DNA from 2 places in the Castellaniella daejeonensis genome. Region 2 is predicted to be linked to the other one. Evidence: predicted binding sites of a transcription regulator. Region 2 holds the regulator's gene; the other holds the start of a gene.
The links. The regulator LexA, encoded in region 2, represses DNA repair genes until DNA is damaged. The targets are predictions, from matches to a motif close to ACTGTATNNNNATACAGT.
Positions count from the first base shown of each region.

Region 1: ABD022_RS14665 (LexA family protein) is a predicted target of LexA. The motif match lies at 2,561-2,578, and genes of this name have one in related genera.

Region 1 is NZ_BAAAFN010000020.1:54,006-65,900, reverse strand. It holds gene ABD022_RS14675 (VOC family protein) at 355-852, shown strand; gene ABD022_RS14670 (Y-family DNA polymerase) at 849-2,153, opposite strand; gene ABD022_RS14665 (LexA family protein) at 2,111-2,548, opposite strand; gene queC (7-cyano-7-deazaguanine synthase QueC) at 2,857-3,579, opposite strand; gene ABD022_RS14650 (7-cyano-7-deazaguanine/7-aminomethyl-7-deazaguanine transporter) at 3,576-4,244, opposite strand; gene groL (chaperonin GroEL) at 4,393-6,012, opposite strand; gene groES (co-chaperone GroES) at 6,043-6,360, opposite strand; gene ABD022_RS14635 (diguanylate cyclase) at 6,546-7,178, opposite strand; gene ABD022_RS14630 (YgdI/YgdR family lipoprotein) at 7,263-7,484, opposite strand; gene ABD022_RS14625 (ABC transporter ATP-binding protein) at 7,711-8,319, shown strand; gene ABD022_RS14620 (membrane-bound PQQ-dependent dehydrogenase, glucose/quinate/shikimate family) at 8,322-10,727, opposite strand; gene ABD022_RS14615 (GFA family protein) at 10,818-11,213, shown strand; gene ABD022_RS14610 (FMN-dependent NADH-azoreductase) at 11,292-11,895, opposite strand, start outside.
Region 2 is NZ_BAAAFN010000006.1:4,261-16,155, reverse strand. It holds gene lon (endopeptidase La) at 197-2,653, shown strand; gene lexA (transcriptional repressor LexA) at 2,800-3,555, opposite strand; gene ABD022_RS02005 (amino acid aminotransferase) at 3,674-4,876, opposite strand; gene uvrB (excinuclease ABC subunit UvrB) at 4,970-7,063, shown strand; gene ABD022_RS01995 (low molecular weight protein-tyrosine-phosphatase) at 7,175-7,666, shown strand; gene iscR (Fe-S cluster assembly transcriptional regulator IscR) at 7,893-8,420, shown strand; gene ABD022_RS01985 (IscS subfamily cysteine desulfurase) at 8,436-9,647, shown strand; gene ABD022_RS01980 (iron-sulfur cluster assembly scaffold protein) at 9,647-10,078, shown strand; gene iscA (iron-sulfur cluster assembly protein IscA) at 10,047-10,370, shown strand; gene ABD022_RS01970 (TetR/AcrR family transcriptional regulator) at 10,464-11,066, shown strand; gene ABD022_RS01965 (alpha/beta fold hydrolase) at 11,088-11,895, shown strand, end outside.

The DNA of each region.
Region 1 (11,895 bases), on a different contig from region 2:
CTCCACCAGTCACCGAACCCCCTGAGCAATCAGGGGGTTTTCTTTTTTTCGCTCCGATAGTCCCATCAATAAGACCCGCCATGCATCGGACCCAGACGGCGCCGTTCCAGCCGCACTGCGTCAGGCGCGCTGGGCCCTGGCGCTGCCGAAAGGCATTGGGCCGAACACGCGGGCAAGGACCGAGAAAATCAGATCCGGAAACAGTATCCGGCCACGACTTCGTGTAAGCAGCCATTGCCCGTACTTGCGTGCATGCGCCCGGGCAGTCATGCTCGATTCCTTGCAGCCCGCGCCGGGGCGCCTGACCCTGGGGGCTTGCATTTCCCACGACGTGCATTGCTCGGGAGCATACATATGGCCAGCAAGAATACGATCTGTCTCTGGTATGACGGCGCTGCCCTGGAGGCAGCCCGGTTCTACGCCGCAGTCTTTCCGGACAGCGCAGTGGGCGACGTCGTCCATGCGCCCGGCGATTATCCATCGGGCAAGGAAGGCGACGTCCTGACGGTGGAGTTCACCGTCATGGGTATTCCCTGCCTGGGGCTGAATGGCGGCCCGGTGTTCAGCCACAACGAATCGTTTTCGTTCCAGATCGCGACGGACGACCAGGCGGAGACCGACCGCCTGTGGAACGCGATTGTCGGGAACGGCGGCCGGGAAAGCGCCTGCGGCTGGTGCAAGGACAAGTGGGGCATATCGTGGCAGATCACGCCCCGGATACTGACGGAGGCGCTGAAGGATCCGGACCGCGCGGCCGCCAGGCGTGCGTTCGAGGCCATGATGGGGATGGGGAAGATCGATGTGGCGGAAATCGAGCGGGCCTGGAAGGACGGAGGAGTGCAGGGGCCTTAGCCCACCTTCACCACATCCCCCCACTGCGTCGTGTAGCTCGGCGACCGGTGCGCCTGGCGCATGAGCCATCGCGCATCCGGCTCGTGCAGGGCGCTCGCCACCTGGATCATGCGGCTGCCGAATCGCTGGTTCAGCTGGTCCACCACCGCCATGGCCCGGGAAGATCTCACCATGTATTCCGGATCCTGCCCGAAAAGCTCGCCCTGCACGGGTCCGGCGGCTGCCGGCCGGACATCCAGCAGGCACACCCCCGCCTTGGCGTAGTCGAACCCCGGCCGGAACACAGAACGCAATCCGGCCAGCGCGGCCTTCAGCAGCACGGAGGTATGGTCCGTGGGCCTGTCCAGCGGCACGACGGCGTTGTCGGCGTGCCAGGGGCCGGTCCGGAAGCGGCTGGTCCGGATGTAGACCTGCACGACAGACGCGTGGGAATGCTGCTGTCGCAGTTTCTCGGCGGCGCGGCTGGTGAACAGGCTGACGGCCTGTTCCAGTTCGGTCAGGTCGCGCACGGGCCGCCCGAAGCTGCGGGTGGACATGATCTGCTGCTTGGGGGACGGCGCGTCTTCCCAGCCGATGGCGGGTTCGCCGCATAGTTCCCGGGCGGTCTTGGCCAGCACGATCGAGTATCGTCGCCGCAGTTCGTGCCGGTCTGCCCGCGCCAGGTCAGCTGCGGTGCGGATGCCGGAAGCTTCCAGGCTGGGGGCCAGGCGCCGGCCGACGCCCCAGACGTCGCCGACGGGCACGTGGCGGATGGCGCGCAGGAGTCCGGCATGGTTCAGGCCGGACAGGTCGCAGACCCCCTGCAGGCGCGGCAGGGACTTGGCCAGGTGGTTGGCGAGCTTGGCCAGGGTCTTGGTGGCGCCGATGCCGACGCAGGTGGGGATGCCCACCCAGCGCAGCACGCGCTGGCGGATCCGGGTGCCGATCTCGCGCCCCGTGCCGGGCAGCCCGGTCAGGTCCAGGAAGCATTCGTCGATGGAATAGATTTCCTGGGCCGGGGAGAACTGGCCGATGACGCGCATCATCCGGTCGCTCATGTCGCCATACAGGGCGAAGTTGGCGGAAATGGCAACCAGGCCCCGGGCCTGCAGGTGGCGGATGCTGAACCAGGGAGCGCCCATGGGGATGCCCATGGCCTTGGCCTCGGCCGTGCGCGCGATGGCGCAGCCGTCGTTGTTGGACAGCACGATGACGGGCTTGCCTTCCAGCGAGGGCCGCAAAACGCGTTCGCAGGCGCAATAGAAGCTGTTGCCGTCGATCAGCGCGATGCGTGGCGGCGGCCGGTGGGCTTGAGCACCCATGTGACGACTCCCCAGATGGCCAGTTCCTGGCCCTGGCGCAGCACGATGTCCGGAAAGGCGGGGTTGGCGGCCCGCAGGCGCACCTGGCCGTCGCGGCGATGCAGGGTCTTGACGGTGAATTCGCCATCGACCACGGCCACCACGATGTCGCCGTGCCGGGCTTCCATGGCGCGGTCCACGATCAGGCGGTCGCCGTCGTCGATGCCTGCGTCGCGCATGGACTCGCCCCGGACGTACATGTGGAAGGTGGCCTCGGGGTGCTGGATCAGTTCGGTGTTCAGGTCGATCCGCTTCTGAGCGTGGTCTTCCGCCGGGCTGGGAAAGCCGCAGCGCGCCGGGACCGCGACGTGGCGGCAGAGGGCGGGCTGCGATGAGATGAGGGCAGGGGCGTCCATGGCGAACGGATTGCTGTATGAATAAACAGTATTATATCGCCGCTGCCTCGCCCGCGATTGGCGCGAGAATCGAAATCCCTGTTTCTCATCGCCGCATGGCGCCGCACATCATGCAGACCTTCGATTTCAAGCATGTGGGCGTCTTTTCCGGCGAACCCCTGAAGGGCAACCCCCTGGCGGTGGTGATGGCCGCCGACGATCTTCCTGCTGCAGCCGACGACGCCGCAGGCGGACTATCGCGTGCGCATCTTCACGCCGGGCGCGAGCTGCCGTTTGCCGGGCATCCCACGCCGGGTGCCTGCGCGGTTTCAGCCGGCCTGCCGCCGTGCCAGCCAGTCGCGGTGGCCCCGCGCGCGCAGCGCGCAGGCGGGGCATTCGCCGCAGCCGTAGCCCCAGGCGTGCAGGGTGTCGCGGCGGTTCAGGTAGCAGGTATGGGTGTCGGTGCGCACCAGTTCGGCCAGCGCGTCGCCGCCCAGTTCCCGGGCGAGCTCCCAGGTGTCGGCCTTGTCCAGCCACATCAGCGGGGTTTCCAGCGTCAGGGGACGGTCGATTCCCAGGCTCAGCGCCACCTGCAGCGCCTTGAGGGTGTTGTCGCGGCAGTCCGGATAGCCGGAATAGTCCGTCTGCGACATGCCGCCCACCAGCACGTCCAGGCCGCGCCGGTAGGCCAGCGCGGCAGCCAGGGTGAAGAACAGCAGGTTGCGGCCCGGCACGAAGGTGTTGGGCAGGCCGTCGGCCTGCAGGGCGATGGCGATATCGCTGGTCATGGCCGAGGCGCCCAGCTGGCCCAGCACGTCGACATTCAGCAGATGGTCGTCTCCCATCCGCTGCGCCCATTCGGGCCGCAGTCCGGCCAGGCGCTGGCGCAGCGTGGCACGACAGTCCAGTTCGGCACGGTGGCGCTGGCCGTAGTCGAAGCCGATGGTCTCGACGTGGCTGCAATGCGCCAGCGCCCAGGCCAGGCAGGTGGTGGAATCCTGCCCGCCGGAAAACAGGACCAGGGCGCGGCGGGCGGGCCGGGGCGCGCTCACGCCGTGGCCGGCAGGGCGTCGCGCCGTTTCATGATGCGCACGATCGTGTTCAGGGCGACGCCGTACATCGGCACGAACAGCAGCAGGCTGACGGTCAGCTTGATGGCGTAGTCCACGGCGGCGATTTCTCCCCAGTGGGCGGCCATGAAGGGGTTGTCGCTGCGCCAGAAGGCGATGCCGAAGAAGGCCAGGGTGTCCAGCGCCTGCCCGAGCACGGCGGATGCCGCGGGCGCCACCCACCATTGCACGTAGCCGCGTCGCATGCGGTCGAACACGCGCACGTCCAGCAGCTGGCCCAGGACGTAGGCCGCGAAGCTGGCGAAGGCGATGCGGAAGACGAATGTGTTGAATTCGCCCAGTGCGGCAAAACCGTTGAAGCGGCCTTCGTGGAACAGCACCGATACGACGTAGGAGACGACCAGCGCCGGGATCATGGCGCGCAGGATCACGCGGCGCGCCTCGGCCTTGCCGATCAGGCGCACGGTCAGGTCGGTGGCCAGGAAGATGAAGGGAAAGCTGAAGGCGCCCCAGGTGCTGTGGAAGCCGAACAGGTCGATGGGCAGCTGCACCAGGTAGTTGCTGGCGATGATGATGAGGATGTGGAATGCGACCAGCAGGGCGAGATAGAACGAAACCCGCGGCTGCGGCAGGGATGTGGAAGTCATGTGAGCCTTTTTGGTGGATGGGGTGAGGGAACCCATGGGATTGCGGGGGGATTATACGACGGGCCGCGCCCGGAGGCGCGGCCCGTCATGCCCGGCGGGCGGGAACCCGCCGGGCGTTCGGCGCTGAAGGCGCTGAACCGCAGCTGGATCAGAAGTCCATGCCGCCCGCCGGGGCCGGCGCCTTGTCCTTCTTGGGCAGTTCGCCGACGCAGGCCTCGGTGGTCAGGATCAGGCTGGCGATCGAGGCGGCATTCTGCAGCGCCGTGCGGGTCACCTTGGTGGGATCCACGACGCCGAGCTCGACCAGGTCGCCGTATTGGCCGCTGGCCGCATCGTAGCCGAAGTTGCCTTCGGCGGCCGCGACCTTGGCGATCACGACCGAGGGCTCGTCGCCGGCGTTGGCCGCGATGGCGCGCAGGGGCTCTTCGATCGCCCGGGCCACGAGCTGGATGCCCGCGTCCTGGTCGCTGTTGCTGCCCTTGAGCGTGGCCAGCGCCTTGCCGGCACGCAGCAGCGCCACGCCGCCGCCGGGCACGATGCCTTCCTCGACGGCGGCACGGGTGGCGTGCAGCGCATCGTCGACGCGGTCCTTCTTTTCCTTCATCTCGACTTCGGTCGCGGCGCCGACCTTGATCACCGCCACGCCGCCGGCCAGCTTGGCCACGCGCTCCTGCAGCTTCTCGCGGTCATAGTCGCTGGTGGCCTGCTCGATCTGCGACTGGATGGCCTTGATCCGGCCGTCGATGCGTTCCTGCTTGCCCGCGCCTCCCACGATGATCGTGTTTTCCTTGTGCACCTCGATGCGCTTGGCGCTGCCCAGGTCGGCCAGTTCGGTCTTTTCGAGCTGCTTGCCGGTTTCCTCGGAGATCAGCGTCGCGCCGGTGAGGATGGCGATATCTTCCAGCATGGCCTTGCGGCGGTCGCCGAAGCCCGGCGCCTTGACCGCGGCCACCTTCAGCACGCCGCGCATCGTGTTGACCACCAGGGTGGCCAGGGCTTCGCCCTCGACGTCCTCGGCCACGATCAGCAGCGGCTTGCCGGCCTTGGCTGCCGCTTCCAGCACGGGCAGCAGGTCGCGGATGCTGGAGATCTTCTTGTCGTGCAGCAGGACCAGCGGGTCTTCCAGGACCGCCACCTGCTTCTCGGGGTCGGTGATGAAGTAGGGGCTGAGGTAGCCGCGGTCGAACTGCATGCCCTCGACGACTTCGAGTTCGTTGTCCAGCGATTTTCCGTCCTCGACCGTGATCACGCCTTCCTTGCCGACCTTGTCCATGGCATCGGCGATGATCTTGCCGACGGACGGGTCGGAGTTGGCCGACAGGGCTGCCACCTGCGAGATCTCCTTGCTTGTGGAGATCGGCTTGGACAGGGTCTTGAGCTGGTCGACCACAGTGCCGACGGCCTTGTCGATCCCGCGCTTCAGGTCCATGGGGTTGATCCCCGCGGCCACGTGTTTCAGGCCGCCCTGGACGATGGCCTGGGCCAGGACCGTCGCGGTGGTGGTGCCGTCGCCCGCCACGTCGGCGGTCTTGGAGGCGACTTGCTTGACGATCTGCGCGCCGATGTTCTCGAACTTGTCCTCGAGTTCGATCTCCTTGGCGACGGACACGCCGTCCTTGGTGATGACCGGGGCGCCGAAGCTGCGTTCGAGCAGGACGTTGCGGCCCTTCGGGCCCAGTGTCACGCGCACGGCGTTGGCCAGGGTGTTGACCCCCTTGACCACGCGCGCGCGGGCATTGTCATGGAAAAGCACTTCTTTCGCGCTCATCTCGATACTCCTGGAATCCGTGAAAAAAGTTCAGGCGGCTTTCTTGGCGGCCTGGGGCTCGCCTTCGATGACGGCCAGCACCTCGTCTTCGCGCATGACCAGGTATTCCTGGCCATCGACCTTGACGGCCTGGCCGGCATATTTGCCGAACAGGATGCGCTCGCCGACCTTCAGGTCCAGGGCGCGCAGGGTGCCGTTCTCAAGCCGCTTGCCGTTGCCCACGGCGATGACTTCGCCCTGTTCGGGCTTTTCCTTGGCAGAGTCGGGAATCACGATGCCGGATGCCGTCGTGCGTTCCTGTTCGATTCGCTTGACGACGATCCGGTCGTGAAGGGGACGAATCTCCATGATCAATCTCCTTGTTGCAGATCACCAAAAAGGAATCAGGACGGGGCGCAGGCCCGCGGAGCACGGGTCTCCGGGGTGCGCCGATCCAGGCAGCCGGGGTGCTGCGATGGTTCAGATAGTGGCCGGCGGCGGGGGATTCAAGCCCGAGATTGAAACCAGATGAAACATCATTCGGGCAGGCAGGCCTACCCGTGCAGCAGGCGCCGGCCCCTGCCCAGGCGGTATACGTCCCGGCCGCTGCGGTGGCGATCGTAGGGCATGGGCGTGACCGGGCACGCATCCTGGCGCGTGCGGCCGTCGTGCAGCGTGATGTCGTCTTCGTCCAGGCTGCCCCAGACGCCGGCGGCCCGAGGCCGGAACAGCCAGCGCACATATCCTTTTGTGGCGGCGAGATCCAGCAGGGCGTCGAGATCGGGCGCATCCACGATGGCCATGCGTCCTTCGGGTTCATCCGGGTAGGAGCCGAACGCGCGGTGGCAGGCCATGGTCTCGCTGACCGGGGCGTTCAGGCGCCACCAGGGACGGTGGTTGCTGCGTTCGAGATCCCACGCGCCCAGGCGCCAGGCGGCTTCCAGCATGGCCTCGTCCAGGGTTTCGATCCGGCGCCAGCGTACGTCGATCTGCATTGCCGAGCCGGGCACCGGACGGGGCGGGATTTCGATCCCGGGCACCTGGACGGGGGTGTGGCGCCTGAATCCGTGCCAGTGCAGGATCAGGACGGGCGGCGCGTCGGGCTTGGCCACGGTGCTCAGGGTCACCGCGTAGAGCGGCAGGCCCATTGCGTCCGCCTGCGATTGAATCGTTTCGAGGATCCTCATGTCGAACCTCATGGCGATACCCCATTGCGGTCCATTTTATGCAGGCGGCCCCGGAATGCAAGGCCGGGCGTGGGGCCGGCCCTGCTAGTCCACTTCCTCGATCCGCTTGACGTCGGACTTGTTGACCTTGACTTCGCGGCCGCCCTTTTCATAGGTGACGAAGCCGTCGTCCGTGTCGGTGTTCGGCGCGTCGGCGGTGTAGTCGGTGCGGCCGTCCTGCGTGGTGACGGTGGATGGCGACGAGCAGGCAGCCAGGATGCTGCCGCTTGCGAGGATGGCAAGGAACGTGAGTATTGTCTTGGTCATGAGCGCCTCCTGATAAGAATGGTCTCAAGGGCACCTTATCAAGGCGTTCCAGAAGGCATTGTAAGCAGGTCGGACAGGGGCAATGGGCTGCGCCGGCCGGGATCGGCGCCGCGCCCCTCTGCCGGCAGGGGAGCGCGGTGCGGCCGGGATGGTAGGCTCCGCTGACAAAATCGCACAGGAACGCCCGTTCTTTCAGAAATTGTGTAACGTGCGTACACTTGCGGGCATGCTACGCATCGACAATCTAGGCAAGCGCTACGGCGATCATCTCGTCTTCCAGGGGCTCACCCGCGCGTTCGAGCCCGGCTGCGTGGCGTTCTGCGAAGAAGACAGCACCGGCAAGTCCACCCTGCTGGGCATCATCGCGGGCGTGATCGCGCCAGACGAAGGCGATGTCTGGATCGACGGCCATTCCCTGGCCCATGCGCCGCGGCAGGCCAGGGCCCGCCTGGCCTACGTGCCCGACGATTGCATGGCGTTTCCTTCCCTCACGGGGCGAGGCTGGCTGGAACAGGCCGCCGCACAGAAGAATGCCGCCCTGGACGGCGCCGTGCTGGACCTGGCCGGCCGGCTGGGGCTGGAACAGCACCTGGACAAGCGCTTCGAGCAGATGTCGACCGGCACGCGCCGCAAGGTCTTCCTGGCGGCCGCCGCACTGGGCGATCCGGCCGTCGTCGTCGCCGATGGGCCGAGCAACGGGCTGGACGCACAGGCCCGCGCGGCGCTGGCCGAGCAGTTCAAGGCCTGGTCCCGGGACCGTGTCGTGCTGTTCGCCAGCCATGATGAAGCACTGGTGCGCGCCTGCGGGGCGCGCACGGCCCGGGTCGTCGAATGACCTCAGCCCGGCAGGGCGTAGGCCACCAGGTAGTCTCCCATCCGGGTGCCAAACGAACCATGGCCTCCGGCCATGATCACCACATACTGCCTGCCGTCGACCGCGTAGGTCATCGGCGTGGCCTGGCCGCCGGCGGGCAGGCGCGCTTCCCACAGCAGCGTGCCGTCGCTCACGTCGAACGCGCGCAGGTAGTCGTCCTGCGTCGCTGCCACGAACATCACGTTGCCCGCGGTCGAGATGGGGCCTCCCAGGCCCGGCACGCCGATCTTCAGCGGCGGTAGCTGGAACAGGTGCGGCAGGCTGTCGCGGATGGTGCCGATGCGTTTCTTCCACACCATCTGGTTGCTCTGCAGGTCCACTCCGGCCACATAGCCCCATGCCGGCGCCTTGCACGGCAGCCCCAGCGGCGACAGGAACGGGGTCAGCTCGACGCCGTACGGCGCGCCGTACATCGGCTGCACGCCGCTTTCCGTGCCGGCGCCCTTCACGCTGACGTCGCGGTCCGGGTTTTCGGGGATGAGCCGGGAGACGAACGGCAGGCCGATCGGGTTTGCCAGGGCCACCTGGCGATCCCGGTTGACCGACATGCCGCCCCATTCGAACACGCCCAGGTTGCCCGGGAACACCAGCGTGCCGTTCTCGGACGGCGGCGTGTAGATGCCATCGTAGTTGTAGAGCCGGAAGATCACGCGGCACATCAGCTGGTCCAGCAGGGTGGCGCCCCACATGTCCTTGTCGGTGAGCTTGCCGGCCGGTGCCAGGTTCAGCGCCGAGAACGGCTGGGTGGGGGCATAGTGCTCGTCCCTGGTCTGCGGCCCGCGCGCCACGCGCTGCGGCACGGCTTTCTCCGTCACCGGCACGATGGGCCGGCCGTTGCGGCGGTCCAGTACGAACACATTGCCGGTCTTGGTAAGCACGTAGATGGCCGGCACGGTCTGGCCATCGCGCGTCGTCACGTCCATCAGCGAAGGCTGCGCGGGCACGTCCATGTCCCATAGATCGTGATGCGTGGTCTGGAAGTGCCAGATCAGGTGGCCCGTGGAGGCATCCAGCGCCAGCACGGAATTGGCGTAGCGCTCCTTCAGGGGACCGCGGTCTCCGCCCCAGATGTCGGGCGTGCCCACGCCGGTGGGGATGTAGACCACGTCGGTCTGCGCGTCGTAGGCCAGCGGCGCCCAGGCGTTGGGCGAATTGTGCGCGAACTTCGTCTGCTCGCCCGGCATGGCGTTGGGGTCTTCGGCGCCGGTGTCGAAGACCCATTTCAGCGCGCCGGTGCGCACGTCGTAGCCGCGGATCACCCCGGAAGGCTCGCGGTTCGAGAAGTTGTCGGTCACCGAGCCGCCGATGACGATGGTCGATGCCGTGACCACCGGTGGCGACGTCGGGTTGTAGCCGCCAGGGTAGGCATGGGGCATGTTCTGCTGCAGGTCGATTTCGCCGTTCAGGCCGAAATCCTTGCATGCCTGGCCGTTGTCGGCATTCACGGCGATCAGGCGCCCGTCGTTGGTGGGCAGCAGCACTTTGCGCGGGCACAGGGACGGCACCTGGCCGTCGGCCTTGGCGGCGCTGGCCGGGAAGCGCACGGCATTGTTCGCGTCATGGTAGGAGACGCCCCGGCAGGTCAGGTGCTGGAAGGTCTTGTCGGCCTTCAGCTGCGGATCGTAGCGCCACAGGCGCCGGCCAGTGGCGGCGTCGAGCGCGTCCAGGAACTGGTGCGGCGTGCACAGGAACAGCGTGTTGCCGACCTTGATCGGCGTGACCTCGTTGGTTGTCTCGACGGAGTCGTCCCCGGTGCGGAAGTCGCCCGTGCGGTAGACCCAGGCCACTTCCAGGTCCTTGACGTTTTCTTCGTTGATCTGCGCCAGCGGCGAATAACGCACGCCGCCTTCCGTGCGCCCGTAGGCGGGCCAGTCTTCGTTGGCCACGCCGGGCACCGGCTGCGCCTGGGCCGGTTGTGCGCGGGCGAACGTGCCATCGATTTCCTGCGGATCGTCGATCAGGCCGTAGCCCAGCACCGCCAGCATGCACAGCATCGCCGCCCCCATGGCGATCTTCGCGGGGCGTACGGCGGCGAAGCCGCGCGTGGCGGACGGCAGCAGCAGCCACAGGCCCAGCAGGAACAACAGGTCGTAGCGTGGCGCCAGCGCCCAGAAGTCGGCGCCCGTTTCCCACAGGCCCCAGGCCAGGGTGGCTGCCAGGACCAGCGCATAGAGCCACAACCCCGCTGTCCTGTGCCGCAGGAGCAGCCAGGCGCTCGCCAGCAGCGCCACGCCCAGTGCGGCGTAGTACCACGAACCCCCCAGCGCCGCCAGCCAGATGCCGCCGATCAGCGCGTAGAGGGCAATCAGGATCAGTATCGCCCCGCCGATGATCTGGGATTTGCTCCTGCCTGGGCCGGTCGTGTTCATGGGCGTCGTCCTTGCGTGTGAGGCATGCAGATGGTTCTATGATAGTGACGTCAGTTGCCTCGTTTCCCCTTTTTCGGTCCCGGAGTTGTTATGAAAGGAAAATGCCTTTGCGGTTCCATCGAGGTCACGGCGCCTGATCGCGAGCAGATCGGGATTTGCCATTGCTCCATGTGCCGGCGCTGGTCGGGTGGCCCCATGTTCGCGGTCCATTGCGGGACCGAAGTCGGGTTCTCCGGCCCCGCGCCGCGGACCTACCGCTCATCCGAGTGGGCCGAGCGCGGGTTCTGCCCGACATGCGGCACGCATCTCTTCTATCGCCTGCTGCAAGGCGATGAGTACATCCTGCCCGTCGGTGTCTTCCAGGACCAGGCGTTCCAGCTGGCCAACGAGGTCTTCATCGACGAGAAGCCCGCTTACTACGAATTGAAGAATCAAACGAAGAAATTCACGGGCAAGCAGGTGTTCGAGATGTTCGCGTCCAGGTAGCGGGGCCGCCTTCAGGCCTGGCCGGTCGGGATTTCTTTTCCCGAGCCAGCCACGCCACCCCTGAAAATGCGGGATTCGTCATCCGATATCCCCGGTCACCCTGGCGTCGATCCTTGTCGTATCCATGGTGGTGAGCAGGGCGTCTTGATCCGCCGTCAACCGGCCGCCATCGAGGAACGCGGTTGCCTGCAGGGGGAAGAATTGCAGCGAAGTCAAACCCACGCAGCCGAAAGCGGCTGTCAGATAAGGCGTCAGGAAGTCCGGCTGTCTCGCACGATCGCCCGTGAACACGCCCCCGGAAGCGATGCCGATATAAACGGGCCTGTCTTGCAGCAGGCCTGTTTTTTCTCCTGTCGGCGCCACCCCGATCGTGCGGCCCATCCGCAGAATTTGATCGATCCAGGCCTTGAGTACGGAAGGGACCGTGAAATTGTTCATCGGCGTGCCAATGACAAGCGCGTCGGCGGCCTCGATTTCCTGGATCAATTCTTCCGACAATGATGTAGCCGGGTTCGGCCGCCCGGAGACCCATGCCCCTGGCGAGGATAGAGCGGCGGCGTAGCCGGCCTCCGGATGAGGTATGGGATTCAGGCCCAGATCACGGCGTATGACGAAGATTTCGGAGTCGATGGCGAAAAGCCGCGCAAGGATTGCAGCCGAAAGCTTTCGGCTGTGCGACTCT
Region 2 (11,895 bases):
GGCGAGGCCGGCGCCATGTCCGCTCATGGGCGGTCCGGTTCCGGGCACCGTCCGCGCATCCGTTCCCGTATACTGACGATGTGTCTCCGGCCCTTGAAAAGCGCCCGCGCGGCACCATATCACAAGCAGGCACTATGCGAAAAAGGAAGCCCGCGCTTCCTTTTTCTTTCAGATTCAATCGCTTGAGGAATCAATCATGTCTGCTAGCCAGATTCTGACCCAGGAACCTGTGGAACTGCCGCTGCTGCCGTTGCGCGACGTGGTGGTGTTTCCCCACATGGTCATCCCCCTGTTCGTGGGGCGGCCGCGTTCCATCAAGGCGCTCGAGCTGGCGATGGAAGCCGGCAGCAGCGTGATGCTGGTGGCCCAGAAGTCAGCCGGCAAGGACGAGCCCACGCCCGACGACCTGTATGAAATCGGTTGTGCGGCCAACATCCTGCAGATGCTGAAGCTGCCCGACGGCACCGTCAAGGTTCTGGTCGAAGGCCTGCAGCGCGCCCGCATCCACGAAGTCACCGATGCCGAGACGCATTTCTCGGCGCGCGTCTCGGGCATCGAAGAAGACCAGTCCGACCAGGCCGAGGCCGAGGCCCTGCGCCGCGCCGTCGTGGCCCAGTTCGAGCAGTACGTCAAGCTGAACAAGAAAATCCCCCAGGAAATCCTGACTTCGCTGTCCGGGATCGAGGATGCCGGTCGCCTGGCCGACACCATCGCAGCCCATCTGCCCCTGAAGATCGAGCAGAAACAGTCCCTGCTCGACATGCCCGGCACCGCCCGCCGCCTGGAAGCCCTGCTGGCCCAGCTGGAATCGGAAATCGAGATCCTGCAGGTCGAAAAGCGCATCCGTGGCCGCGTCAAGAAGCAGATGGAAAAAAGCCAGCGCGACTACTACCTGAACGAGCAGGTCAAGGCCATCCAGAAGGAACTGGGCGAGGGCGAGGAAGGCGCCGACATCGAAGAGCTCGAGCGCCGGATCGAGGCGGCGCATCTGCCCAAGGAAGCCCGCAAGAAAGCCGACGCCGAGCTGAAGAAGCTCAAGCTGATGTCGCCCATGTCGGCCGAGGCCACTGTGGTGCGCAACTACATCGACACGCTGCTCAGCCTGCCGTGGCGCAAGAAGAGCCGCGTCAACAATGCGCTGAAGAACGCCGAGGAAGTCCTCGAGGCAGACCACTACGGCCTGGAAAAGGTCAAGGAACGCATTATCGAATACCTGGCGGTGCAGCAGCGCGTGGACAAGCTCAAGGCGCCGATCCTGTGCCTGGTCGGCCCCCCGGGCGTGGGCAAGACCTCGCTGGGGCAGTCCGTGGCGCGCGCAACCAATCGCAAGTTCGTGCGCATGGCGCTGGGTGGCGTGCGCGACGAGGCCGAAATTCGCGGCCATCGGCGCACCTATATCGGTTCCATGCCGGGCAAGATCCTGCAGAACATGGCCAAGGTCGGCGTGCGCAATCCGCTGTTCCTGCTTGACGAGATCGACAAGCTGGGTGCCGATTTCCGCGGCGATCCGTCATCGGCACTGCTGGAAGTGCTCGATCCGGAACAGAACCATACCTTCCAGGACCACTACATCGAGGTCGATTTCGATCTGTCCGATGTCATGTTCGTCGCCACCAGCAACACCTTGAACATTCCGCCGGCCCTGCTCGACCGGATGGAAGTCATCCGCCTGTCGGGCTACACGGAAGACGAAAAGGTCCACATCGCCTTCGATCACCTGCTGCCCAAGCTGATGAAGAACAATGGCGTCAAGGAAGGCGAGCTCAGTATTTCCGAAGACGCGGTCCGCGACATCGTGCGCTACTACACGCGCGAGGCCGGGGTGCGCGCGCTGGAACGCGAAATCTCCAAGATCTGCCGCAAGACCGTCAAGCGCCTGCTGAGCGCAGGCCCCGAGCTGGACCAGCAAAGGGCGGACGGCGAGGCCGCGATCACGGTGAATGCCGCCAACCTGAGCGACTTCCTGGGAGTCCGCCGCTTCAATTTCGGCGTGGCCGAAAAGGAAGACAAGGTTGGCCAGGTGACCGGCCTGGCCTGGACCGAAGTCGGTGGTGACCTGCTGACCATCGAGGCGGCGGACATGCCGGGCAAGGGCGTGGTCCTGCGCACGGGTTCGCTGGGCGATGTGATGAAGGAATCCGTCGAGGCCGCGCGCACGGTGGTTCGTGCCCGCGCCCGCAAGTGGGGCATCGCAGACCAGGCCTTCGAGAAGCGCGATTTGCACATCCACTTCCCCGAGGGCGCCACGCCCAAGGACGGCCCCTCGGCAGGGGCGGCCATCACCACGGCCATGGTGTCGGCATTGACGGGCATCCCGGTGCGCGCCGATGTCGCCATGACGGGCGAGATCACCCTGCGCGGCGAGATCCTGGAAATCGGCGGCCTGAAGGAAAAACTGCTGGCGGCGCACCGCGGCGGCATCAAGATCGTGATGATCCCCGAGGAAAACGTCAAGGATCTGGCTGAAATCCCCGACAACGTGAAAAACCACCTGGAGATCATCCCGGTGCGCTGGATCGATCGGGTGCTGGAAGTCGCCTTGCAGCGCATGCCCGTACCCTTGTCCGACGAAGAAGTCGCCCGCCTGGCGGCCGAGGCGGTCGCCACCGCCAAGCCGGCGGAAACCGGCAGCGGCGGAATGATGAAGCACTGATGCCGTTCGGGGCGTATCGCCCCGGCCGTTGCAGATAGAACCCAAGGGCTCCCGTTCCGGGGAGCCCTTGGCGTTTCTGCGGTACCTGCAGCCATGGCGGCGCGTGCGCCAGCCGGCGGCGCGAGGCCGTGGCGGAGTTGGCCGTTCTAGTGCAGCGCGGTGGTGCGGATCAATCCGACGGCAATGCCTTCGATGGCGAATTCATCGCCCGGCCCCACGTCGATGGGCTGGAAGTCCGGGTTTTCCGGCAGCAGGCGGATGCGCCGGCCCTGGTGTTCGAGCCGCTTGACGGTGACGTCGTCTCCCAGGCGGGCAACGACGATCTGGCCATGGCGCGCATTGGGCGTGCTGCGCACGGCCAGCAGGTCGCCGTCGAGAATGCCGGCATCGCGCATGCTGCTGCCGCGTACGCGCAGAAGGTAGTCGGGCGCGGATTCGAACAGATGGGGGGCCAGGGGGATTTCGCGTTCGACGTGCTCGGCCGCCAGGATGGGGCTGCCGGCGGCCACACGGCCCACCAGGGGCACCAGGCGGCTGTCGGATGGAGCGATCCAGACCGGCGTGCCTGGCAGGGGGGCAGGATCATGGGCCGTTGCCGTGCCAGCGGACGTGGGTTCCGGACTGTGGCCGGGGATGGCGGGGCGACCTGCCGGATCGTGGCCCGACGCCGATGCCTGTGCCTGTGCCTGGCCGGTGAGCTGGATGCCGCGTGACGTGCCGGCCGACAGGCGGATGTAGCCTTTGCGTTCCAGGGCGCGCAGGTGGTCTTCCGCTGCATTGGCCGAACGAAATCCCAATTGGGCGGCGATTTCGGCCCGGGTGGGCGGGCGGCCCGAATGCTGGATGGAATGCTGGATGATGTCCAGGATCTGGGACTGCCGGGCGGTGAGTTTCAGGGCCATGTCGCGCTACTGGATGGAAACACAGCCCATATTGTGTCCGAAGCGTTTCCTGAAAGCAAGCGCGGCGCGGGAGGAGAACCTGCCCGCGCCGCGCGCTTTGCCGGGTATGGCTATCGGATCACTTGATCACGCGGGCGATCGCTTCGGCCACGTAGTCGATATTGCCACTGTTCAGCGCCGCCACGCAGATGCGGCCGCTGCCCACGGCATAGATGCCGAAATCCTCGCGCAGGCGGTCGACCTGGGCCTTGGTGAGGCCCGAGTAGGAGAACATGCCGCGCTGCGCCTTGACAAAGCTGAAGTCCTGGTCCACGCCCTGAGCCTGGATCTTTTCGACCAGCTGGTGGCGCATGGTGCGGATGCGATCGCGCATGCCGGCCAGTTCCTCGGCCCATTGCGCGTACAGTTCGGGCGTGTTCAGTACGGTCGAGACCAGGGCACCGCCATGGGTGGGAGGATTGGAGTAGTTGGTGCGGATGACGCGCTTCAGCTGGCTGAGCACGCGGGTGCTTTCCTCGTCGCCGCCGGTGACCAGGGTCAGGGCGCCGACGCGTTCGCCATACAGCGAGAAGGATTTCGAGAACGAGGAGCTGATGAACATGGTCATGCCCAGGTCCGCGAACAGGCGCACCACGGCGGCGTCTTCATCGATGCCGGCACCGAAGCCCTGGTAGGCGATGTCCAGGAAAGGCACCAGTTGGCCGGCCTGCAGCACGCGGGCGATTTCCTGCCATTGTTCCAGGGTCGGGTCGACGCCCGTGGGGTTGTGGCAGCAGGCGTGCAGCACCACGACGGTGCCGGCGGGCAGGGCGCGCAGCGAGGCCAGCATGCCGTTGAAATCCAGGCCGTGCGTGGCGGCGTCGTAGTAGTCGTAGCTGACGACCGGGAATCCGGCGGCCGAGAACAGGGCCTGGTGATTGGCCCAGCTGGGGTTGCTGATGGCAACCTTGGCGTCAGGCAGGATCTGCCTGAGGAAATCGGCACCGACCTTCAGTGCGCCGGTGCCACCCAGGGTCTGGACCGTGAGCGAGCGGTGCTCGGCGATCAGCGGCGAGCCGGCACCCAGCAGCAGGGCGCGGGCGCCGTTGTTGTAACCCGGGATGCCGTCGATCGGCAGGTAATTGCGCGGTTCGGCCTGCTCGAACAGGCGGGCTTCGGCCTGGCGGACGGCCTTGAGCAGGGGGATGCGGCCGGCGTCGTCATAGTAGACGCCGACGCCGAGGTTGACCTTGGTGGGCCGGGTATCGGCCTTGAATTGTTCGTTCAGGCCCAGGATGGGGTCGCGCGGGGCGAGTTCGACGGATGCGAAAATGGAAGACATGGTTACCGGGAGGACGAGAGAGAGGAGTCTTGGTCACGTGGGCCAACAGTGTGATAATAAGGGGTTTACCCGAACAGTGTCTAGTTGAGCCCCATGCCACATCAGGCCAAAACCCAGCGGGCCCGGACCCAGGCCGATCCTTCGGTCGCCGCCCCGGCCGTCCCCGAGGCCGGGGCGGGCTTCGTGCAGTACCCGGACAGTCCTTTCCAGCTTTTCCAGCCCTATCCGCCTGCCGGCGACCAGCCGGCCGCGATCGACGCGCTGGAAGAGGGTGTGCGCGACGGGCTCATGTGCCAGACCCTGCTGGGGGTGACGGGCTCGGGCAAGACCTACACCATGGCCAACCTGATCGCCCGCACCGGGCGGCCGGCCATCGTGCTGGCGCCCAACAAGACGCTGGCTGCCCAGCTTTATGCCGAGATGCGCGAATTCTTCCCCCGCAACGCGGTGGAATATTTCGTTTCCTACTATGACTACTACCAGCCCGAGGCCTACGTGCCGTCGCGCGATCTGTTCATCGAGAAGGACTCGTCCATCAACGAGCACATCGAGCAGATGCGCCTGTCGGCCACCAAGAGCCTGCTGGAGCGTCCCGACACCATCATCGTGGGTACGGTGTCCTGCATCTACGGCATCGGCAACCCGGGCGACTATCACGCCATGGTGCTCACGCTGCGCACGGGCGATCGGATCGGCCGCCAGGAAATCCTGGCGCGGCTGGTATCGATGCAGTACGAGCGCAACGACATGGAATTTTCCCGCGGGACCTTCCGGGCACGCGGCGAGGTCATCGACGTCTTTCCGGCCGAACACGCGGAGCATGCCTTGCGCATCACCCTGTTCGACGACGAGATCGAGTCCCTGGACCTGTTCGATCCCCTGACGGGCAAGCCGGTCCAGAACCTGGTGCGCTTCACGATCTTCCCCAGCTCCCACTACGTCACGCCGCGCGAGACCGTGCTGCGCGCCATCGAGACCATCAAGGAAGAACTGCGCGATCGCCTGGCCGAACTGACGGCCGCGGGCAAGCTGGTCGAGGCCCAGCGGCTCGAACAACGCACCCGCTTCGATCTGGAAATGCTGCAGGAACTGGGGTTCTGCAAGGGCATCGAGAACTACTCCCGGCACCTGTCGGGCGCCTTGCCTGGCGAGCCGCCGCCGACGCTGATCGACTACCTGCCGGCCCATGCCCTGATGTTCATCGACGAAAGCCACGTCACCATCGGCCAGTTGGGCGGCATGTACCGGGGTGACCGCTCCCGCAAGGAAACCCTGGTCCAGTTCGGGTTTCGCCTGCCTTCGGCGCTGGACAACCGCCCCCTGCGGCTGGAAGAGTTCGAGGCGCGCATGCCGCAGTGCGTCTTCGTGTCCGCCACGCCGGGCCCGTACGAGGCCGCCCATGCGGACCAGGTGGTCGAGCAGGTCGTGCGCCCCACAGGCCTGGTGGATCCGGAAGTCGAACTGCGTCCGGCCGCCACCCAGGTCGACGACCTGCTGGGCGAAGCCAAGCTGCGCGTCGCGCGCCACGAGCGCGTCCTGGTCACCACGCTCACCAAGCGCATGGCCGAGGATCTGACCGAATACCTGGGGGAAAACGGCCTCAAGGTGCGCTACCTGCATTCCGATATCGATACGGTCGAACGGGTCGAGATCATCCGCGACCTGCGCCTGGGGGCCTTCGACGTGCTGGTCGGGATCAATCTGCTGCGGGAAGGGCTGGACATCCCGGAAGTCTCCCTGGTGGCGATCCTGGATGCCGACAAGGAAGGCTTCCTGCGTTCCGAGCGCAGCCTGATCCAGACCATCGGCAGGGCGGCGCGCAACCTGAATGGCCGCGCCATCCTGTATGCCGACCAGGTGACCGATTCCATGCGGCGCGCCATGGACGAGACGGCTCGCCGCAGGGAAAAGCAGCAAGCCTTCAACATCGAGCACGGCATCACCGCCCGGGGCGTCAGCAAGGCGGTGCGCGACCTGATCGACGGGGTGGCCGTGTCCGCGGCGGCCTCGGCGCCGGCCGGGGCTGGGTACGACGAGTCGGCATTGCATGACGAGAAATCGCTGGCGCGCGAGATCCGCCGCCTGGAACAGCGCATGAACGAACATGCCCGCAACCTGGAATTCGAGCAGGCGGCCGCAGTGCGCGATGCCCTGCGCGCACTCAAAGCCCGCGCCCTGATGGAGTGACGGCACTGCCTGTTGCGGGACCGCTTCGGAAGTGCTTCAGATGTCAGGTTTTTTTGCGGTTTTCCACAGAAAATGCTTGCCAATTTCCGGGTTTTCCCGCACACTTTCACCATCATGCATAAGGTACTTTTTGTCTGTACGGGCAATATCTGCCGCTCCCCCACAGCCCAGGGCGTGTTCCAGCACCTCGTCGACGAGGCCGGCCTGTCCGATGCCATTGCGGTCGATTCCGCTGCGACGCACCATTTCCATGTGGGCGAGGCTCCCGATGCACGCGCCCAGGCGGCTGCGCGCAAGCGGGGCTACGACCTGTCGTCCCTGGTGGCCCGGCAGATCCGCGCCGATGATTTCCGCGACGCCGACCTGATCCTGGCCATGGACTGGGAAAACCTTTCCGCGCTGCAGCAGCAGTGCCCCAAGGTCTACCAGCACAAGCTCATGCTGCTGATGCGCTTCTCGAACGAATTCGAGGAAGCCACGGTGCCCGATCCCTATTACGGCGGCCCCGAAGGCTTCAACAAGGTCCTGGACTACATCGAGGATTCCTGTCAGGGTGTTCTCGAACTGGTGCGCAAGCGCGCGCTGCAGTACCAGGCCGCCTGATTCCTTTCCGTTCGCCATGCCCAGGGGCGCCTCAGGCGCCCCTTGTGTTTTGGCCGCGGTGTGGCTGCATGACCCCTGTTGCGGGGTGGGAATTGACAAGAGTCAAGTTTTCCCATTTTTTCTCTCTAAAACCGAGTGTTTTAGTCGGGTAAAAGGGTACACTTGACTCAAATAGTCGGGTATTAGGAATACCCGGGAATTCTCAGCACTCACAGAGGACCTCACCATGCGTTTGACGACCAAGGGACGTTTCGCCGTTACGGCAATGATCGATCTGGCCCTGCGCCATCACAGCGGCCCGGTGACGCTGGCGGCCATCAGTGCGCGCCAGAACATTTCCCTGTCCTACCTGGAGCAGCTGTTCGGCAAGCTGCGCCGGCACGAACTGGTCGACAGTGTGCGCGGTCCGGGCGGCGGCTACATGCTGGCCCGGCATGCGCGCGATATCTCGGTGGCCGACATCATCTTCGCCGTGGATGAACCGCTGGATGCCACCAGCTGTGGCGGCAAGGAAAACTGCGACATCGGGCGCAACGGGCACAGCGGCAAATGCATGACCCACGACCTGTGGGCCACTTTGAGTCGTAAAATGCTGGAATACCTGGACTCGGTCTCGCTGCAGGATCTGGTCGATCAGCAGCGTCTGCGCGAATGGCAGGAATCCGGCCATATGCGCAACAACAACGGCCGCCCCACGATCCCGATCACGCCGGTGGCGGCCGATTCCCGGGCCCAGGAGCCCGTATCGGCCTGATTTACCGGAGTTTCGATGCCAAAGGACCCGCTCCCGATCTACCTGGACTATTCCGCAACCACACCTGTCGACGAACGCGTCCTCCAGGCCATGCTGCCCTGGCTGAGCGAACGCTTCGGTAACCCCGCCTCGCGCAGCCATGCCTGGGGGTGGGATGCGGAAGAAGCCGTGGAACGGGCCCGGGCCCAGGTCGCGGGCCTGATCCACGCCGACCCGCGTGAAATCGTCTGGACGTCCGGCGCCACCGAATCCGACAACCTGGCGATCAAGGGCGTGGCGCATTTCCATGCCGCTCGGGGCAGGCACATCGTCACGGTGCGCACCGAGCACAAGGCGGTGCTGGATCCATGCCTGGAGCTCGAACGCCAGGGCTTCGATGTCACCTGGCTCGACGTGGATGCCAACGGCCTGGTGAGCCCGGATGCCCTGGCCGCGGTCCTGCGGCCCGACACGATCCTGGTGTCGATGATGCTGGTCAACAACGAAATCGGCGTCATCCAGGACATTGCCGCGCTGGCGGCGCTATGCCGCGAACGCGGCATTCTTTTCCACACCGATGCCGCCCAGGCCACGGGCAAGCTGCCGATCGACGTGCAGGCGCTGGGCGTGGACCTGATGTCCCTGTCGGCGCACAAGACCTATGGCCCCAAGGGCATCGGGGCGCTCTACGTGCGCCGCAAGCCGCGCGTGCGCCTGGAAGCCCAGATCCACGGCGGCGGCCACGAACGCGGCCTGCGTTCGGGCACGCTGCCCACCCACCAGATCGTCGGCATGGGGGCGGCCTTTGCCCTGGCGGGCGATTCGATGGACGAAGAAATTCCCCGCATCCGCGCGCTGCGCGACCGCCTCTGGGACGGCCTGCGCGACCTGCCTGACGTTTATCTCAATGGCGACCCGGACCGGCGCGTGGCGCATACCCTGAACCTCAGCGTGGCCCACGTCGAGGGCGAGGCCCTGCTGATGTCCGTACCCGAGCTGGCGGTGTCATCGGGGTCGGCCTGCACCTCGGCCAGCCTGGAGCCGTCGCACGTGCTGCGTGCCCTGGGGCGCAGCGACACGCTGGCGCACAGCTCACTGCGCCTGACCCTGGGGCGCTTCACCACGCAAGACGAAGTGGATCGTGCGGTGCGGCTGCTGCGCACCCAGATCGCACGTCTGCGCGAATTGTCTCCCCTGTGGGAAATGCGCCAGCAGGGCACCCTGGGCGCCTGGGCGGAGCACTGCTGATGACGGGATCGTGGTATGGGCCGCAGGTCCTGGAGCACTACCTGCATCCGCGCAACGTCGGCTCGTTCGACGCAGACGACCCCCGGGTCGGCACCGGGCTGGTGGGATCGCCGCAACTGGGTCAGATCCTGAAACTGCAGATCCGGCTGGAAGACGCTACCATAGAATCTGCCTGCTTTCGGGCCTTCGGCAGCGGCGAGGCCATCGCAGCCGGGTCGCTTGCGACCGAATGGCTGCGGGGTCGCAGCCTGGACCAGGCCCTGGCCATCGACAGCCAGGCTTTCGTCCAGGCCCTGGACCTTGCCGCCGACAAACTGCATTGTGCGCTGCTGGCCCAGGATGCCATCCGCGCGGCTGTGGCCGACTATACCGACAAACATTCCATTCCTGAGGCACATCATGGGAATCTCGCTGACACAACGGGCCGCTGAGCACATCCAGCGGCATCTGGACAAACGCGGCAAGGGGCTGGGGCTGCGCCTGGGGGTCAAACCCTCGGGCTGCTCGGGCATGTCCTACCATCTCGAATACGTCGACGATCCCACCGACGGGGATCAGGTCTTCGAGCAGTTCGGGGCTCGCGTGTACGTGGCGCTCGACAGCCTGCCCTATCTGCAGGGCACGGAACTCGACTATGCCCGCGAAGGCCTGAACGAAGGCTTCCGCTTCAACAATCCCAACGAGAAGGCCGCCTGCGGCTGCGGGGAATCCTTCTCCGTCTGACGCGCGGTCGTTTCCATGGGGCGGGGCGGGGTGCCGCCACGCCCTTTGTTTTGGCCTTTGAATAGCACGAACGATCGTGCTATTATTTTTTCCATGAATACTTTATCCCATACCGGCAAGCGCGCCGCCACGCGCGATGTCATCCTCGACAGCGCCTATGCCCTTGCCTGCGAAGGGGGGCTGGAAGCCCTGTCCATCGGCACCCTGGCATCCAGCGTCGGCATGTCCAAGAGCGGCGTGTTCGCGCATTTCGGTTCCCGCGAAGACCTGCAGCTGGCCGTGCTGGATGTCGGCAAGGACCGGTTCATTGCCGATGTGCTGGTGCCTGCGTTGAAGCAGCCCCGCGGCCTGCCGCGGCTGCGCGCCATTGTGGCGAACTGGATCGCCTGGGTCCACCGCTACCAGAGCGGCTGCCTGCTGCTGTCTGCGGTCAGCGAATACGATGGCCGCGAAGGTGCGTTGCGCGAAGCCGTGCTGGCCCAGCAGGCGGGCTGGCGCGACGAACTGAAGAAGACCATCGCGCAGGCCGTGCAGGAAGGGCACCTGCGCGCCGATACCGATGCGGCCCAGCTGGCCTTCGAGGTCCAGGCGCTGATGCTGGCCCTGCACCATGACGGCGGTCTGTTCGGTCACGAAGAAGCCGGCCGCCATGCTGCCGCGGCGTTCGAGCGTCTCTGGCGCAGCGGCCAACCCTGAACCCGACCGAGAGGCTCTTCCATGTCTTCCCTGCCTGCTTCTGCCCGCCTGCGCCTGGGGGCGCTGCGCACGGGCCTGGTGCTGAGCGCCTGGCTGGCGCCCGGCCATGCGGCCGATTGGGCTGCGCGGCTGTTTGCCACGCCGTCTTCCCGGACGCGGGCCGTGCCCGAGGACGGCACCGCGCGGCATGGCCGGCTCGAGGTCCTGGGCGAGTCCGTCGCCACCTATGTCTGGGGTGATCCGGGCTCCGAGCCCTACGCCTTGCTGGCGCATGGCTGGTCCAGCCACGGGCTCTGCTTCAGGCAGTGGGTGGACGGCCTGCGCGCACGGGGTTATGCCGTGGTGGCGTTCGACCAGCCAGCCCATGGGCGAAGCACCGGCAGGCACAGTTCGCTGCCGGAATTCGTCGCCACGATCCGTGCCGTGGGCGTCCACTATGGGCCCGCGGCCCTGGCGATCGGGCACTCGCTGGGTGGGGCGGCACTGGTCCTGGCGCAGGACGAGGCCTGGCAGGCCCGCCGCCTCGTGCTGGTGGCGCCGCCCGCCGACGTGCAACAGGCGATCGGCCGGCACCTGCGTCATTTGTGGCTGGGGGACACTCTGCGTCCGGCCCTGTGCGCGTGGCTGCTGCGGCGCACAGGCGCGGACATCGAGTCCCTGGACATTTCCCGGCGCCTGCCGGCGCTCGGGCAACCTGCACTGATCGTGCACGATCTGGGCGACCGCCAGGTGCCCTGGAGCGAAGGGGAATACTACGCGTATCGCTGGCCGGGCGCCCGCCTGCTCACGACCCAGGGCCTGGGGCACCGCCGGCTGCTGGACGACCCTG